Regions from separate parts of the Bradyrhizobium sp. 159 genome, predicted to be linked through region 3. Evidence: predicted binding sites of a transcription regulator. Region 3 holds the regulator's gene; each other region holds the start of a gene.
What was found. The regulator PhoB, encoded in region 3, activates phosphate uptake and scavenging genes when phosphate is short. The targets are predictions, from matches to a motif close to TGTCATNNANCTGTCAT.

Region 1 (4,379 bases), on a different contig from region 3:
GCGGCCTCCAGCACGCTTCGCGGGATGCTCTGCAGGCCCGCGAGGAAGAACAGGAAATTATAGGAGATCTGCTTCCAGGCGGCGGCGAGGATGATCAGCGTTGCGGCCTGGTCGCCGTCGAGCAGCGGATTCCAGTCGATGCCCAGGACGCGCAAATAACGCGAGAGCACGCCCAGCGAGGGATGCAGCATGAAAATCCAGAGCACGCCGACGACCGGCGGCGCCACCGCATAGGGCCAGATCAGCAGCGTGCGGTAGAGCATCGAGCCGCGCAGCGGCTTGTCCGCCATCACGGCGAGGAGCAGCGCAAAGGATAGCGATGAGACCGCGATGGCGAACGAGAAGAAGAAGGTCCGCACGATCGCTTCGAAATAGGCGCGGTCCTGCAGAAGCTCGAGATAGTTGTCGAACCAGACGAAGCTCGTCGAAAGACCGAAGGCGTCCTGGAGCAGGAAGGACTGGATCACTGCCTGCAACGCCGGCCAGTAGAAGAAAATCAGGACGATCGCGAGCTGCGGCGCAACCAGCGCGTAGGGCAATAGCTTCGATTGGAAAATGGCTTGCTTTTGCATGATGCGCGCAGGAGCGGCAGGCCGGGTTACCGGCCTGCCGCCGATCGCCTCACTTCACGGCGGTCTTTTCGAACTGCCGCAGCATCGTGTTGCCGCGTTCGACCGCGGCATCGAGCGCCTGCTTGGCGGTCTTCTTGCCGGCGAGCGCCTGCTCGATCTCTTCCGACCAGACGTCACGGAGCTGCACCATGTTGCCAAGGCGCAGGCCGCGGGAATTCTCGGTCGGCTCCTTATTGGTCAGCTCGAGCAGCGGGGTCTCGAGATAGGGCTGGTCCTTGTAGAAGCCTTCCGCCTTGGCCTTCTCATAGGCCGCCTTGGTGATCGGCAGATAGCCGGAGGCCTTGTGGATGTAGACTTGGCGGTCGGTGTCGGACAGGAAGCCCAGGAATTTCGCGACGCCCTTGTACTCGTCGGCCGACTTGCCGCCCATCACCCAGAGCGAGGCGCCGCCGATGATCGAGTTCTGCGGTGCGCCCTTGACGTCGGGATAATAGGGCATCGGCACGGCGGTGAAGGCGAACTTGGCTTGCGCCTTGACGTTGCCGAAGAACGCCGAGGAGGTCAGATAGAGCGGGCATTCACCTGACGTGAAGCGGCCTTCGCCGGTGTTGGTGCGGCCGGCATAATCGTAGGTCTTGTCCTTCTGGAGCTCGACCAGCTTCTCGAGGTGCTTGACCTGAAGCGGGCCGTTGAATTCGAGCACGGTGTCGAAGCCGTCGAGGCCGTTGGCCTTGGTCGACAGCGGCACGTTGTGCCAGGCGGAGAGCTGTTCGAGATTGACCCAGGTGACCCAGGAATTGGAGAAGCCGCAGGTGGGGTGGCCGTTGTCGTGCAGCTTCTTGGCGACATCGAACACTTCAGGCCAGGTCTTCGGGATTGCGACGTTCGCCTTCTTCAGCTCGTCGAGGTTGACCCACATCACCGTCGACGACGAGTTGAACGGGAAGGACAGCATCTCGCCCTTCGAGGTCGAGTAATAGCCGGTGATCGCGGGCAGGTAGGCCTTCGGATCGAACTTCTCGCCGGTCTCGGCCATCAGCTTGTAGACCGGCTTCACCGCGCCGGTCGCCGCCATCATGGTGGCGGTGCCGACCTCGAACACCTGCATGATGTGCGGCGCATTGCCGGCGCGGAAGGCCGCGATGCCGGCGTTCATCGTGTCGGGGTAGTTGCCCTTGTAGGTCGGGATTACCTTGTAGTCGCTCTGCGACGCGTTGAAGTCGGTGGCGAGCTTGACGATGACGTCGTTGTTGGCGCCGGTCATCGCGTGCCACCACTGGATGTCGGTCACGGCCAGGGCCGGCGAGGCCATCATGCCGACCGTGACTGCGACAGCCGCAGCCGCACCAAAATGTCGAAGAGCCATCAAGAAAACCTCCCTTGCCCGTCAATAAAGAAGCGCTTGCGCTAGCAGTGCCACATGACGTTCACATGACTGTGTAAGCGGCCGAAACGAAAGCGGCAAGCGCTGGAAAAGGGAAGCCGGAAAATAGGCGAAGGCGTGCGGGAGACCGCGCCGTGCGTTCGCGCTGCACACGCGTGCTCGCGCCGCAGTGCGGCATTGGATGACGTGAGTTGTCCATCAGGCACGATCTCGAACACCTCTCCCGCTTGCGGGAGAGGTCGCGCCGAAGGCGCGGGTGACTGCTCTCTCCGCTTGGGGATTGTCCCGTTCTGGAGACGCCCTCTCCCCAACCCTCCCCCGCAAGCGGGGAGGGAGCGCACCGCCGTTGCGGCAACGCTGAAGTCTATTTCACGAGGCCTCAGCGCTTACGCTCGGGGCCGCAGACCACGCCCTTTTCGACCATCGCGTCGATGTCCGCCCGGGAGTAGCCGAACTCGCCCAGCACCTCAGCCGCGTGCTGGCTGAATTTCGGCGGCAGGCGGCGCAGGCTCGGCTTGCTGCGGTCGAGCCGGATCGGCGAGGCGACGCCCTTGTACCAATCCTTCTCGATGATATCGCCGCGCGCGATCGTGTGCGGATTCGTGAGTGCCTGGTCGATCTTCTGCACCGGGCCAGCGGGCAGGCCCGCCGCGAGCAGGCGGTTGCAGAGCGGCTCGGCCTCGTGCTGGCTGAACACCGCGGCGAGTTCGGCGCGCAGCGCCTCGCGATTGGCGATGCGGTCCTTGTTGCGGGCAAAGCGCGGATCGGTGCCGAGCTCGGGCTTGCCGATCTCCTTGGCGAGCTTGCGGAACGTGCCGTCGTTGCCGACGCCGATGAAGATGTTGTCGGTTTTCGTCGGGAAGATCGCGTAAGGCACGAGGTTGGGATGCTCGTTGCCAGTGAGCGCGGGTGGCTTGCCATGCATGAAATAATTGGCGGTGTGCGGATGCATGATGGCAAGGCCGGTCTCGTACAGCGTCGTCTCCAGGAACTGGCCCCTGCCGGAGCGCTGGCGCTCCGACAGCGCCATCAGGATGCCGATCGCCGCGTACAGGCCAGTGGTGATGTCGACCAGCGGCACGCCGATCCGCATCGGGCCGCTCTCCGGCGAGCCGGTCGCCGCGATCATGCCGGTCATGGCCTGGATGATGGCGTCATAGCCGGGATTGCCGCCGCGCGGGCCGTCGGCGCCGAAGCCGCAGATCCGACAGTGCACGAGGCGCGGGAATTTTGCGCGCAGCACCTCGTTGCCGATGCCCCATTTCTCCAGCGTGCCTGGCTTGAAGTTCTCGATCAGGACGTCGGCCGTCTCCAGCATCTTCAGCAGCACGGCGCGGCCGCCTTCGGAGGCGAGGTCGAGGCCGATCGAGCGCTTGTTGCGGTTGATGCCGACGAAATAGGCCGCATCCTCCTCATGGAAGGGAGGGCCCCATTCGCGCACCTCGTCGCCCGCGGGCGGCTCGACCTTGATCACGTCGGCGCCGTGGTCGGCGAGGATCTGGGTGCAGTAGGGACCGCCGAGCACGCGCGTGAGATCGATGACGCGCAATCCGCTCATGGCACCTGTGGCGGCTTCAGAACTCATGCCTTCGCTTCCCCTGTGTCGATGCTTGATCACAGGCCTAGCGAGGTTCGTGCATCCCAGCAATGGCTTCGCGCGTAGGGCCGCATGCGCCGCCGCGGCGCAATCCCAGAATGGCAAACCAATGGGAAGCGGCCAGCCCGAGGGGGATCTCGGGCCAGCCAATCCGCAATTGCGGTCAGACGACCGTCAGACGAACGTCGACATTGCCGCGCGTGGCGTTGGAGTACGGGCACACCTGGTGCGCCTTCTCGACCAACGCCTCAGCCTCGGCGCGAGCCAGGCCCGGCAGCGAGACGGCGAGATCGATCTCGAGACCGAAACCGCCCTCGGAGCGCGGGCCGATGCCGACGGTCGAAGTGACGGACGCGTCATTGGGAACCTTGGGGCCGCCCTGCGACGCCACGAACTTCATCGCGCCGATGAAGCAGGCCGCATAGCCCGCCGCAAACAGCTGCTCGGGATTGTTGCCGGCGCCGCCTCCGCCGCCGAGCTCCTTCGGCGTGGTCAGCTTGACGTCTAGGGCGCCGTCGAGCGTTGCAGCATGGCCGTCGCGGCCGCCGGTCGCCTTGGCACTGGTCTTGTAGAGGACGTTCACGGACATTTTCATCTCCCTGGGGGTTCGGGTGGACGCGATCTGTATCGCTTCAATTAGATCGCGCACAACTGAAATTACAGTGCCTCACATTTAATTGTTTGCAATTGAATTTACGGCCGCCCGACCCCACAATACGGGCAAATCCCGTGAGAGTCCCCATGGCCCGGAAACCATCGGCAGCGGACGCGCCGCTGCGGCTCGACAATCAGATCTGCTTTGCGGTCTATTCGGCCGCGCATGCTT
Region 2 (4,379 bases), on a different contig from region 3:
AAGACGGTCGAGAGCGAGACCTATCGCTGGAACATGAGCTCGACCTACGTGCAGAACCCGCCATACTTCGACGGCATGAAGAAGGAGCCGGAGCCGGTCACCGACATCGTCGAGGCGCGCATCCTCGCCATGTTCGGCCACAAGATCACCACCGACCACATCTCGCCGGCCGGCTCGATCAAGCTCACCTCGCCCGCGGGCAAATATCTCAGCGAGCACCAGGTGCGCCCTGCCGACTTCAACCAGTACGGCACGCGCCGCGGCAACCACGAAGTCATGATGCGCGGCACCTTCGCCAACATTCGCATCAAGAACTTCATGCTGAAGGGCGCCGACGGCAACATTCCGGAAGGCGGTCTGACCAAGCACTGGCCCGACGGCGAGCAGATGTCGATCTACGACGCCGCGATGAAGTACCAGGAAGAGAAGGTGCCGCTGGTGGTGTTCGCCGGCGCCGAATATGGCAACGGCTCCTCGCGCGACTGGGCCGCAAAGGGCACGCGCCTGCTCGGCGTTCGCGCGGTGATTTGCCAGAGCTTCGAGCGCATCCACCGCTCGAACTTGGTCGGCATGGGCGTGCTGCCGCTGACCTTCGAGGAGGGCACCTCGTGGCAGTCGCTGGGTCTCAAGGGCGACGAGAAGGTCACGCTGCGCGGCCTCGTCGGCGACCTCAAGCCGCGCCAGAAGCTGACCGCCGAGATCGTCTCCGGCGACGGTTCATTGCAGCGCGTTTCGCTGCTTTGCCGCATCGATACGCTGGACGAGCTCGACTACTACCGCAACGGCGGCATTCTGCACTACGTGCTGCGCAAGCTCGCGGCCTAAGCGCGGATTTGTGAACGATGGCTCACTGCGAAGTGAGTAGAAGCCTGAACGAAGGCGGCCTATCAAAAGGCCGCCTTCGCGCGTTTGCGGCACGTTTCGGATGGGCCCGGCCGGTGGAAAACCTCCTCCTGGACGGTTGCCTGGAAGGACGAATGTGCCGCGCCCCGTAAGACTACGGTGACCATCAGGCGATAAGATTCCCTCTCACAAGCAATGGTGTGCGGCGTTCGACATGACAACAATGACGGCTTCTCATCCGGTTTCACGTTGGTCCAGTGCCCTCTGGTCGGGTGCTCTCGGCATCTGTGCGATCGTCGCCGTCATCCGCCCCGCCGAGGCTGATCCCCGCGCCGTTGTCGAATTGTTTACCTCGCAGGGTTGCTCGTCCTGTCCGCCCGCCGACAAGATCATCGGCGATCTGTCCAAAGATCCCTCGGTCATCGCGTTGAGCATGCCGATCGACTATTGGGACTATCTCGGCTGGAAGGACACGCTGGCGGATTCACGCTTCTCTGCACGGCAGCGTGCCTACTCGCGCGTGCGCGGCGACCGTGAGGTCTACACGCCGCAGGTCGTCGTCAATGGCTCGACCCATGTCATCGGCAGCGATCGGACCGGCATCGAGAATGCAATCGGTAAGACCGACAAGGGCACGGGAGTGATGAGCGTGCCGGTGACGATGTCGCTTGCGGGCAAGCAGATCAACGTCTCGGTGGCCGGGAGCAACGAGCCCACGGTCTCGCATGGCGAGGTCTGGATCTGCTCGATCGCCAAGTCGGTGCCCATCACGATCACCCGCGGCGAAAATCGCGGACAGCAGGTCACCTATCACAACGTCGTACGCAACCTGCTGAAGGTCGGCGACTGGACCGGCCGTCCGGAAAGCTGGACGGTGCCGATCGAGAATCTCACGCGCGATGGCGTCGACGGCGCGGTGGTCTATGTCCAGGATGGCAGCCGAGAGAAGCCGGGCCCGATGCTGGGCGCGGCGTACACGTCGCTGCACTGATTTCTTGGCGTCGTACTCTGCTTTCAATCCTCATGGTGAGGAGCGCGCCCTTGCGCGCGTCTCGAACCATGAAAGGCCCCCCGCTGATGCAATGGGCCTCCATCCTTCGAGACGCCGCGCAAGAGCGCGGCCTTCAGGATGAGGAGAGACAGCTTTTGTGCGGATCATAGAGTGCGAATCAGAGACAAGTTCGCAGGACCAGGAACATCCCGATCCAAACAAAAAAGGACCAACTTGCGTTGGCCCTCCTTGCCGTGCGTACAGACCCGATCCTGTCGACCCCGGGGGGCTGGGGGCTGAGGAATCCGGAACCGAAGGACCGGGTCAACGCACGTAAGTCTTTTCGCAATGCAGGGCGGCAGTCGCTAGGCGGAAAAGCGGCGATACTATGATTCCTGCTAACGATGCCGTGACGGTTTGCCGCGACAGAGTTCCACCGCTGCGTGTGTTCGGATCCGCAACCGATTCCATTGGTTGAGCAAGGGAGCCCCTTGCGGCGCGGTACGGTTGGCGCGATCATGCAATTGTCATGAGCGCAGTTCCCGGGACGGTCTTCGGGGATGCGGGGTCATGTCGCGCGATCAGGAGGCGCTTCCCATGAGTCTGATGTCGGAGGATGCCGCTCCGAGCGAGCAGCGCGCGGCGACGCGCCCCGCCGCTGCGACGCCGCTGCCGAACCGGGTGACGTTCAACCGCCTCGAACTGCACCGGATTCTCAATCTCTATGGCCGCATGGTCGCCGACGGCGAGTGGCGCGACTACGCCATCGACTTCCTGAAGGACCGCGCCGTGTTCTCGGTCTATCGCCGCGCCTCGGAAGTGCCGATCTATCGCATCGAGAAGGACCCGCGGCTCGCGCGCAAGCAGGGCATGTACAGCGTGATCTCGGCGACCGGCCTGATCCTGCGCCGCGGTCACGAGCTCGAGCGCGTGCTGCTGGTGATCGATCGCAAGCTGGCGGTGGTGTAGGCGGCGTCGGGTGGGCGCAACGCGCCTACTTCCCCGGCACCGTGCTTGCACCCTCGCCGAGGGCGCGCTGCATCATCACCGTATCGAGCCAGCGGCCGAATTTCAGCCCGACATTGGGATGCGTGCCGATCATCTTGAAGCCGCTCTTGGCGTGAACGCCGATCGAGCCGGCATTGGCGGAATCGCCGATCACCGCGATCATCTGCCGAAAGCCGCGCGCCTCGCATTCGGTGATCAGCCGCTCCAGCAGCAGAGAGCCGACACCGCGGCGGTGGAACGAGGGATCGAGATAGATCGAATTCTCCACCGTGAAGCGGTAGGCCGGCCGCGGCCGGTAGGCACCGGCATAGGCATAGCCGGCGACGCGACGATCAAGGATCGCCACGAAATAGGGATAGCCGCCGTCGATCAGTGCGCGATAGCGGCGCGTCATCTCGGCAACATCGGGCGGCTCCAACTCGAACGTCGCGGTGCCCTCGCGGACGGCCTGCTGGTAAATGGCGGTGATGGCGGGAAGATCGGCCTCGAGCGCGGGCCTGATTTCGGGTGCGGACATGGCGGCAAGATTAGAGCCTTCCCGCGGCCGCTGGAAGAGGGCAGGGCTGCTTCCCAGCCGTCATTGCAGGCGCAGCAGCCTCGATCTTCTCCGCTGTCATGCCCCGCCTAGTGCGCAATTGCGCACGGGGGCGGGGCATCCAGTACGCCGCGGCTCCTCGGCTTATCACGAACGTCTCTGGATACTGGATCGCCCGCCGGAGCCCGTCATCGGGCCCGCCAAAGGCGAGACCCGGTGGCGGGCGACGACACCGGGTATGTGACGACATCTGCCCCAAACAAAAACCCCGGCCTTTCGGCCGGGGCTGATGTCGTTCTCTCAGCCTATCGCTTAATCGCGCTGGCCGAGGAGCTGCAACAGCAGCGTGAACAGGTTGATGAAGTTCAGGTACAGCGATAGCGCGCCGGTGATGGCCGCACGCTCTGCGATGTCACCGCCGGCCGAGGCGTAGCCGTAGATGTAGTCGTTCTTCAGCCGCTGGGTATCCCAGGCGGTGAGGCCCGCAAACACCAGCACGCCGACCACCGACACGATGAACTGCAGCATCGAGCTCGCCAGGAACAGGTTGACCAGGCTCGCGATGACGATGCCGATCAGGCCCATGAACAGGAACGAGCCCATGCCAGTCAGGTCACGCTTGGTGGTGTAGCCGTAGAGGCTCAGCGCACCGAAGGTGGCTGCGGTGATGAAGAACACCCGCACGATCGAGGTGTGCGTGAACACCAGGAAGATCGACGACAGCGAGATGCCCATCAGCGCCGAGAAAACCCAGAACAGGATCTGGGCAGTCGAGGGTGCCAGACGGTTGATGCCCGCCGAGATCACGAACACCATCGCGAGCGGCGCCAGCATGAACAGCCACTTCAGGGGGCTCACGAACATCGCGTAGCCGAACGGCGTCAGGAACAGCTTGCCGACGCGGACGGCTTCCGGCGTCGGGACATCCGTCACGGCGGCCATGTAGACGCCGAGCGCCGCCAGGCCCGTGATGGCCAGGCCAATGCTCATGTAATTGTAGAT
Region 3 (4,379 bases):
GACTGTCAGATACGACATCTCGTGCAGCGGTTCTGATCCCAAGAGTCCTCATGTACCGGCGTAAACGTTCGGGCGTCAGTCACGCGCCCGGCGAGCCTTAAGGGATTCTGACGGCACGGGTTTTTCAAGGCTTAAGCATTCGCTGTGAGGCCCCAGGATGGCGGCGCGCAACGAGGGAAAGGGTGCAATGACGGTTTTGACCTGGTCCGACGATCGCGTCGAGCAGCTGAAAAAGCTCTGGGAGGCCGGACTTTCGGCCAGCCAGATCGCGGCCGAGCTCGGCAATGTGACCCGCAATGCCGTGATCGGCAAAGTGCACAGGCTCGGCCTGTCGGGCCGCGCCAAGAGCCCTTCATCGGCAGCGCCGCGGCCGCGCAAGGCGCGGCCCGCGCAGCATATGATGCGGGTGACCCGGCCGATCTCGCGCGGCAACACCGCGCTGGCGCAGGCCTTCGAGGTCGAGGTGGAGGCCGAACCGGTCACCTACGACAACGTGGTGCCGATGAGTCAGCGGCTGTCGCTGCTGGAATTGAACGAGGCGACGTGCCACTGGCCGGTCGGCGATCCCTCCAGCCCGGACTTCTTCTTCTGTGGCGGCAAGGCGCTGTCAGGCCTGCCCTACTGCGCCCAGCACTCGCGCGTCGCCTATCAGCCGGCAGCGGATCGCCGGCGGGCGGCACCGAAGCCGAGCACGCGGTGATTATTTCCTGAGATCGAACCGGCAGCCGTCACGCGGTGACGGCGCAACAAACCCGACGTCGTCCCGGACAAGCGAAGCGCCGGACCGGGACCGATAGCCACCGCAAGCCGTGGTTACGGGGACTCGGAGTTACCTTTTCGCGCAACAACCACGTCCTGTGGCTATGCGTCCGGATCGGCGCTTCGCTCCGGACAACGCTGCGCGTTGCCGGGAGCTACGCTTGTCCGGGACGACGACCGAGCTTGGTGACGCAGTTGGGCCTACGTCTGCTCCGCCTTTGCAAACCGATCATCCAGCGCATAACCCGCGCCGCGGACGGTGCGGATCGGGTCCTGCTCGCGGCCGAGATTGAGCAGCTTGCGCAGGCGGCCGATATGGACGTCGACGGTGCGCTCGTCGATGTAGATGTCGCGGCCCCAGACGCTGTCGAGCAGCTGCTCGCGCGAGAACACGCGGCCGGGATGCTCCAGGAAGAACTCCAGCAGGCGATATTCGGTCGGGCCGAGATCGATCGGCCGGCCCGAGCGCGCGACGCGGCGCTTGTCGCGATCGAGCTCGATGTCGCCATAGGCGAGCACGGTGGCGAGCCGCTCGGGGCTTGCGCGCCGCAGAAGGCCCTTCACGCGCGCGAGCAGCTCCGGCACCGAGAACGGCTTGACGATGTAGTCATCGGCGCCGGTCGCAAGACCCCGCACCCGCTCGCTTTCCTCGCCGCGCGCGGTCAGCATGATGATCGGGAGCTGCTTGGTCTCGGGACGGGTGCGCAGCCGCCGACACAACTCGATGCCGGACAGTCCCGGCAGCATCCAGTCGAGCACGATCAGATCGGGGATGTGTTCCTTGAGGCGGGTGTCGGCGTCGTCGCCGCGCATTACCGTCTCCACGTCATAGCCGTCGCCTTCGAGGTTGTAACGGAGAAGCTCGGTGAGAGCTTCCTCGTCCTCAACCACCATAATGCGTGCGCCCATGTTGTCGTCGCTCCCTAGGTATTCGGTACCGTCGTGGCGAAGGTCGTCATGTCGCCCTTCGGCCGCTTGTCGGTGATCGCCTGCCCCTCGATCATGTAGAACACGGTCTCGGCGATGTTGGTGGCGTGATCACCGATGCGCTCGATGTTCTTGGCGCAAAACATCAGATGGATGCAGAACGAGATGTTGCGCGGATCCTCCATCATATAGGTGAGGAGCTCGCGGAACAGAGAGGTGCAGATGGCGTCCACTTCCTCGTCGCCCTTCCACACCGCCATCGCCGCCGGCAAATCGTGCGCGGCATAGGCATCCAGCACCGACTTGACCTGCTGCTGCACGAGGTCGGTCATGTGCTCCAGGCCGCGGAACAGTTTCAGCGGATGGAAGTCCGTCTCCAGCGCCGCAACGCGCTTGCCCATGTTCTTGGCGAGGTCGCCGATGCGCTCGAGATCGGTGGCAACGCGCATGGCGCCGACGATCTCGCGTAAATCCACCGCCATCGGCTGGCGGCGGGCGATGGTGAGCACGGCGCGCTCCTCGATGCGCTTCTGAAGCGCGTCGAGCTCGGCATCGGTGGTGACGACGCGCTGGCCGAGCGCGACGTCGCGGCGGATCAGCGCGTCGACGGAATCGACGATCATGCGCTCGGCGATGCCGCCCATCTCGGCGACGAGGCGAGTGAGCTCCTGGAGGTCGGTATCGAAGGCCTTTGCGGTATGTTCAGTACCCATGTCCCGTCTCCTCAGCCGAACCGGCCGGTGATGTAATCCTGCGTACGCCGGTCGCTCGGCGACGTGAAGATCTTGCTGGTGTCGTCGAACTCGATCAGCTCGCCGAGATACATGAAGGCGGTTTTATCAGAGACGCGCGCCGCCTGCTGCATGTTGTGGGTGACGATCGCGATCGTGTAGTTCTCGGACAATTCCTGGATCAGCTCCTCGACCTTGGCGGTCGAGATCGGGTCGAGCGCCGAGCAGGGCTCATCGAACAAGATCACTTCGGGCCGCACCGCGACCGTGCGGGCGATGCAGAGGCGCTGCTGCTGGCCGCCGGAGAGCGACAAGCCGGACGCGTTGAGCTTATCCTTGACCTCGTTCCACAGCGCGCCGCCGCGCAGCGCCTTCTCGACGCGGTCGTCCATCTCGGACTTCGAGATCTTCTCGTAGAGGCGGATGCCGAAGGCGATGTTCTCGTAGATCGTCATCGGGAACGGCGTCGGTTTCTGGAACACCATGCCGACCCGGGCGCGCAGCAGGTTAAGGTCCAGCTTGGGATCGAGGATATTGGTCTGGTCGAGCAACAGCTGGCCGGTGGCGCGCTGGCCCGGATAGAGATCGTACATCCGGTTGAAGATGCGCAGCAGGGTCGACTTGCCGCAGCCCGACGGGCCGATGAAGGCCGTGACGCGGTTGGTGCCGAGGGCCAGATTGATGTTCTTCAGCGCGTGGTGCTCACCGTAGTAGAAATTGAGGTTGCGCGCGGTGACCTTGGCAGGCGCCTCGGGTAGCGGCTGTGAGCCGGGATGAACGGTCGGCGCACTTACGGAAACAGACATTTCACTCATTTTGCAGTCCTCTCGGCGCCAAGGATGCGCGCGCCAATGTTCAGGGCAAGCACGGTCAGGGTGATGAGCAGCGCCCCACTCCAGGCGAGCTGCTTCCAATAGGCGTAGGGGCTCTGCACGAAGTTGTTGATGGTGACAGGCAGGTTGGCCATCGTCTTGTCGAGGCCGAGGCTGAAGAACTGGTTCGACAGCGCCGTGAACAGCAGCGGCGCGGTCTCGCCGGCGACGCGCGCAGTCGCCAGCAGCACGCCGGTGATCAGGCCGGAGCGCGCGGCACGATAGGCGATCCGTTTGATCACCAGCGAGCGCGGCAGGCCGAGCGCGCTGGCAGCCTCACGCAGCGGGTTCGGCACCAGCAGCAACATGTCTTCGGTGGTGCGCACCACGACCGGGATCACGATCACGGCGAGCGCCAGCGCGCCGGCGATCGCCGAGAAGCCGCGCATCGGCACCACCACCGCGCCGTAGATGAACAGGCCGATGATGATCGAAGGCGCCGAGAGCAGGATGTCGTTGATGAAGCGGATCACCGAGGTCAGCTTGTCGTTGCGGCCGTACTCGGCGAGATAGGTGCCGGCGAACAGGCCGAGCGGCGCGCCGATGCCGACGCCGATCACGGTCATGATCAGCGAGCCGACGATGGCGTTGAGCAGGCCGCCCTCGTTCGATCCGGGCGGGGGCGTGTTCTCGGTGAAGACCTGGTAGTTGAGCCCGGCCAGGCCATTGTAAAGCAGCGTGATCAAAATCAGCGCGAGCCAAGTGACGCCGAAGGCGGCGGCTGCGATGCAGAGACCGCGGATGACGATGTCCCAGCGGCGACGGCGCGAATAGATCGGGTTCATGGCGTCACTTTCCGGCCTTGGTTTCCAGCCGCATCAGCATCAGCCGCGCGGCCGCGAGCACGAAGAACGTCAGCACGAACAGGAGCAGGCCGAGCAGGATCAGGCCGGACTGGTGCAGGCCGTCACTCTCGGCGAATTCGGAGGCGATCGCCGCCGAGATCGTGGTGCCCGGAGCGAAGATCGACGAGGAGATGCGGAACGAGTTGCCGATGATGAAGGTCACCGCCATCGTCTCGCCGAGCGCGCGACCGAGCGCCAGCATGACGCCGCCGATGATGCCGACGCGGGTGTAGGGGATCACCACG
Region 4 (4,379 bases), on a different contig from region 3:
TCCACCAGCGCCATCGACATGGTCTTGCGCTCACTCTGGCCGAAGGCGAGGCCATAGCCGCGGGTGAAGCACGGCGCTTCCGTCGCCGAGCCCTTGAACTGGTTGACCATCTGGCACTCGGTGAGCTCGATCGAGCCGAGCGGCACGGCGAAGCCGACGTCCTCGGCGAAAAATTCGACATCGACCTCGCCAAAGCGGATCTCGCCGGCAAAGGGATGGTTCCGGCCGTAACCGCGCTGGGTGGAATAGCCCATCGCCAGCAGAAAGCCTTCGTCACCACGCGCCAGATTTTGCAGGCGCAGGTCGCGGTCCGCCGGAAAATTCAGCGGCTCGCGGGTGAGATCGCCGACGCTGGCGCCGTCCTCGGCCTGCGGCGAGGACTCGATCAGTCCGTCGCGGCCAAGAATATCCGTCACGCGCGGCGTGGGTGCCGTTGATGCTTCCGCCGTCACTGGCGCTTCCGGCACAACGCCTTTTGCGAGCGAAGGATCGAGCAGGCGGTGGGTATAGTCGAAGGTCGGCCCGAGGATCTGGCCACCTGGAATATCCTTGAAGGTCGACGACACTCGCCGCTGCACGCGCATCGCGCCGGTGTCGACCGGCTCGCTCGCGCCAAAGCGCGGCAGCGTGGCGCGGAAGGCACGGACCAGGAAGATCGCCTCGATCAGATCGCCCCGCGCCTGCTTGATCGCGAGCGCGGCGAGCTCGCGGTCATAGAGCGAGCCCTCGCTCATGACGCGGTCCACGGCGAGGCCGAGCTGCTCCGAGATCTGATCGAGCGTGACTTCCGGAACGCTTGGGTCACCGCGCCGCGCGTTTGCAAGCAGGAGATGGGCGTTCTCGATGGCGCGTTCGCCGCCTTTGACTGCGACATACATGCGGTCAGCTTTCCTTGTTCGCGACGCGGGTGGTGCGCGGGATCGCAACCACCGCATCATCGGCAACCAGCACCACATCGAGGCCGCGCGGAAACAGCGCCTCGTTGAACCGCAGGCGCTCGAACAGATCGAACGGCTTGATCGACGCCTGGAGCGTCGTGGAGCCATCGATGCCGGGGCCGCGCAGCTCGACGCTGCGTCCCGAGCCCAGACTATCGACCTGAAGGATCAATGTGGTCGAGCGATCCGGATATTCGTTGGTGCCGAGCGCGAAGCATTCGAGCGGCGGCAGCGCCGCACCGTCGCTGATCAGCGCAAAGCTGGCGATCGAAGTGTCCTGCACCACCGGCGCGCCAGTGTGGAACTTGAGCCATTTCATCACGTCGGAATTTTCTGCCATGCGCGCATCGAGCCAGAGTGGCGTGTCGTGATCGAACAGCGTCAGCGCGATCGCGGCGGTGCCGCGCATCATCGTATGAAGCGCTCCGGCTGTCGGGACGATGCGCTGGACCGAACCCGGCCGCGCCATCGCATCCATGACCGAACGAAAGGTCGATTGCGCCGACAGAACCCTGTCGGCGAAACCCGGCGGCAGTTCTGCAATCGTGGTCATGATCTCACCCCTCACCGCGCACCATGGTGTAGAAATCAACCTTCGTCGCGGCAGTCTTCGCCGCTGCCTGCTGGCGCCTCGTCATAAGCTGCTCGCGCAACGGCGCGATAATTTCGCGCTCGACGGCTGCGCCAAAATCGCTGGACTGCACCAGCGCGTCGCACAGCGCGATCAGCCGCGCCTTCTCGCTATCGCGACCGAGCGTGTAGCCGAAGCCGACCTCGCCACTGGCAAGCCGGACCGCCGCACGCGACACCGTGGCTTCGCCGAGGTTGAACGGTGCGCCGTCGCCGCCGACCCGGCCGCGCAGCATGACGAGACCGTTTTCGCCTTCGCGCAGATTTTGATGGGCCGGCAGGGCGAGTGCGCGGAGGCGGGCGGCGATCTCGCCCGCCTCCGCGTGCGCCAGCACGGCCATCGCGGCCTTGCGCTGGGCTTGCTGGTTATTCTGCTGGGTCACCAAATCCACCGAACTTGCCGATTCTAAGTTGTCTATGATAATAGACAACTTCATAAAGGAGCGCCATGACTGTTTCGTGACAAAGGCGTGATTTCTGAGCTAGGCTGACCAGCGATATGAGCATGCAAGACACTGCATCGTCGGGCGTCGCGCTGTGGCGCCTCGTCGCCGACGGCATCGAGCGCGGTATCGCCGACGGCCGCTTTGCCGCCGGCGACAAATTACCGGGCGAGATGGAGATCGCGGAAACCTACCGCGTGAACCGCCACACCGTGCGGCGCGCGCTGGCCGCGCTGGCCGAGCGCGGCCTGGTCCGGGCCGAGCGCGGCAGCGGAACCTATGTCGAGGCGCAGAGGCTGGCCTATCCGCTGCGCTCGCGCACCCGGTTCTCCGAGATCGTCGGCGCCGGCGGCCGCGAGCCGCGCGGCCAGTTGATCGAGACCTCCGATGACGTCGCGACCCGGGAGCTGGCGCGCGAGCTCGGCTTGAAGGCCGGCGCGGCGCTGCTGCGGATCGAGGCGATCCGCCTCGCCGATCGCACGCCGATCTGCGTCTCCACCACCTGGCTGTCGGCTGAGTTGTTTCCGGGCGCAGGCGCCGTGTTCGCCGCGACGCGCTCGATGACGAAGTTGCTGGAGCACTACGGCATTCGCGACTACCGCCGCGGCGCGACCCGGATAACGGCCGGCATCATCGACGCGACTGACGCCGCCCGGCTCGATCTTGCACTGGGACGACCGATCCTGGTGGTCGATGCCACCGACCACGCTCTCGACGGCAAGCCGCTGGTGACCAAGCACTCGCGGTTTGCAGCAGAGCGGGTGGAGTTTTTGGTGGACAACGGGTGAGCTGCCGCCCTCTTCCCCTCTCCCCTTGTGGGAGAGGGTGGCTTGCCGCGCAGCGGCGAGACGGGTGCGGGTTCTCTCCGCGAGTGCGGCTCTCATTTGAATGCGCGGAGACGGCCATTATCCGGCGCTTCGCGCCCCCTTCTCCCACAAGGGGAGAAGGGAAGAAGACTGCGGCCGTTAAGCGATAGCCCTTCGTCCGATAATCGCAAAGCGCAGCTTGCCGGAAATGAAATCGATCGCGGCAACCGCGACCAAGATCATCAGGATCAGGAACGACACCTTCTGCCATTCCAAGACGCGGATCTGCTCGGCGAGCTGGAGGCCAATGCCGCCGGCGCCGACGATGCCGATGATGGTGGCCGAGCGGGTGTTGGATTCGACGAAATAGAGCACCTGGCCGGCGATGACAGGCAGGACCTGCGGCAGCAGCCCGAAGCGGATCTCGTGCAGCGCGCTGCCGCCGGAGGCGCGGATGCCCTCGACCTGCTTCTGGTCGGCGCCCTCGATCGCCTCCGAGAACAGCTTTCCGAAGGCGCCGAAATCCGACACGGCGATGGCGAGCACGCCGGCGAACGGGCCGAGCCCGACCACATTGATCCACACCAGCGCCCAGATCAGCGTGTCGACGCCGCGGATCGAATCCAGCAAGCGACGAACGGGAAAGCGCAGGATCTTCGACGGCACCACGTTGCGCGCGGCCAGCAGGCTCACCGGCAGCGCGAACAGCGCCGCCAGCGTCGTGCCGAGTAGCGCGATCGACAGCGTCTCGCCCAGCGCCTTCAGATAGACCGGCAACGAGGAGCCGGGATCGGGCGGGATCATCATCAGGCTGATCCAGCCGAGCTGGCTGAGGCCTGCGAGGAACCGTGACGGCGAGAAATCGAGATCGACCAGACCATAGATCAGGATCGCGAACGCCGCGACGATCATCGCCGGCGTTGCAAGCCGCGCCGAGGCCGGCCGGTTGAACACATCGGGGTAGCGGGCGCGGATCTCTCGCGTCTCGACTTGCTGCGGCCCGGTCACGTCCGCGCCTCCTTGCCGAACAGCCGGCCGCGCAGCCATCCGGTGGTGATGTCGATGATGAAGACGGTCACGATGATGGTGACCAGGATCGCGCTGACGTCGGAGTAATAGAACTTGCGGATGGCAACGACGAGCTCCTGGCCGATGCCGCCGGCGCCGACGAAGCCCATCACCGAGGCTTCGCGCACGTTGATCTCGAAGCGCAGCAGCGCGTAGCTGGCATAACTCGCGGTGACCTGCGGCACGATTGCAAAGCGCATGCAAGACAGCCAGCTCGCCCCGGTCGAGCGGATGCCTTCGACCGGCTTCATGTCGGCGTTCTCGACGATCTCCGAGAACAGCTTGCCGAGCGCGCCGGTGGAGTGGATCGCGATCGCGAGCACGCCCGCCATCGGACCTAACCCAAAGGCGATCACGAAGATCAGCGCGAACACGATGCCGGGAACGGTGCGGGCGAATTCGAGCAGGCGCCGCACCGCAAAGCGCAGCCAGGGCGCAGGCGAAGTGTTCTCCGCCGCGAAGAAGTTCAGGGCAAAGGCGAAGGTGGCGCCGAT

Region 1: a site for PhoB is predicted at 1,993-2,009, ahead of ugpB (sn-glycerol-3-phosphate ABC transporter substrate-binding protein UgpB). Genes of this name have one in related genera too.
Region 2: a site for PhoB is predicted at 2,349-2,365, ahead of IVA96_RS15275 (DUF2794 domain-containing protein). Genes of this name have one in related genera too.
Region 4: a site for PhoB is predicted at 2,017-2,033, ahead of phnF (phosphonate metabolism transcriptional regulator PhnF). Genes of this name have one in related genera too.

What each region holds. Positions count from the first base shown of each region.
Region 1 covers NZ_JADPKE010000086.1:105,747-110,125, reverse strand. The annotation lists gene ugpA (sn-glycerol-3-phosphate ABC transporter permease UgpA) at 1-572, opposite strand, end outside; gene ugpB (sn-glycerol-3-phosphate ABC transporter substrate-binding protein UgpB) at 622-1,938, opposite strand; gene IVA96_RS24975 (CaiB/BaiF CoA-transferase family protein) at 2,336-3,541, opposite strand; gene IVA96_RS24970 (organic hydroperoxide resistance protein) at 3,717-4,142, opposite strand; gene IVA96_RS24965 (MarR family transcriptional regulator) at 4,295-4,379, shown strand, end outside.
Region 2 covers NZ_JADPKE010000057.1:2,943-7,321, forward strand. The annotation lists gene acnA (aconitate hydratase AcnA) at 1-825, shown strand, start outside; gene IVA96_RS15270 (DUF1223 domain-containing protein) at 1,058-1,834, shown strand; gene IVA96_RS15275 (DUF2794 domain-containing protein) at 2,432-2,803, shown strand; gene IVA96_RS15280 (GNAT family N-acetyltransferase) at 2,829-3,359, opposite strand; gene IVA96_RS15285 (Bax inhibitor-1/YccA family protein) at 3,690-4,379, opposite strand, start outside.
Region 3 covers NZ_JADPKE010000068.1:53,849-58,227, forward strand. The annotation lists gene IVA96_RS19050 (GcrA family cell cycle regulator) at 188-700, shown strand; gene phoB (phosphate regulon transcriptional regulator PhoB) at 961-1,668, opposite strand; gene phoU (phosphate signaling complex protein PhoU) at 1,683-2,399, opposite strand; gene pstB (phosphate ABC transporter ATP-binding protein PstB) at 2,411-3,232, opposite strand; gene pstA (phosphate ABC transporter permease PstA) at 3,229-4,074, opposite strand; gene pstC (phosphate ABC transporter permease subunit PstC) at 4,079-4,379, opposite strand, start outside.
Region 4 covers NZ_JADPKE010000041.1:31,179-35,557, forward strand. The annotation lists gene IVA96_RS09180 (carbon-phosphorus lyase complex subunit PhnI) at 1-878, opposite strand, end outside; gene phnH (phosphonate C-P lyase system protein PhnH) at 883-1,491, opposite strand; gene phnG (phosphonate C-P lyase system protein PhnG) at 1,496-1,909, opposite strand; gene phnF (phosphonate metabolism transcriptional regulator PhnF) at 2,068-2,799, shown strand; gene phnE (phosphonate ABC transporter, permease protein PhnE) at 2,977-3,825, opposite strand; gene phnE (phosphonate ABC transporter, permease protein PhnE) at 3,822-4,379, opposite strand, start outside.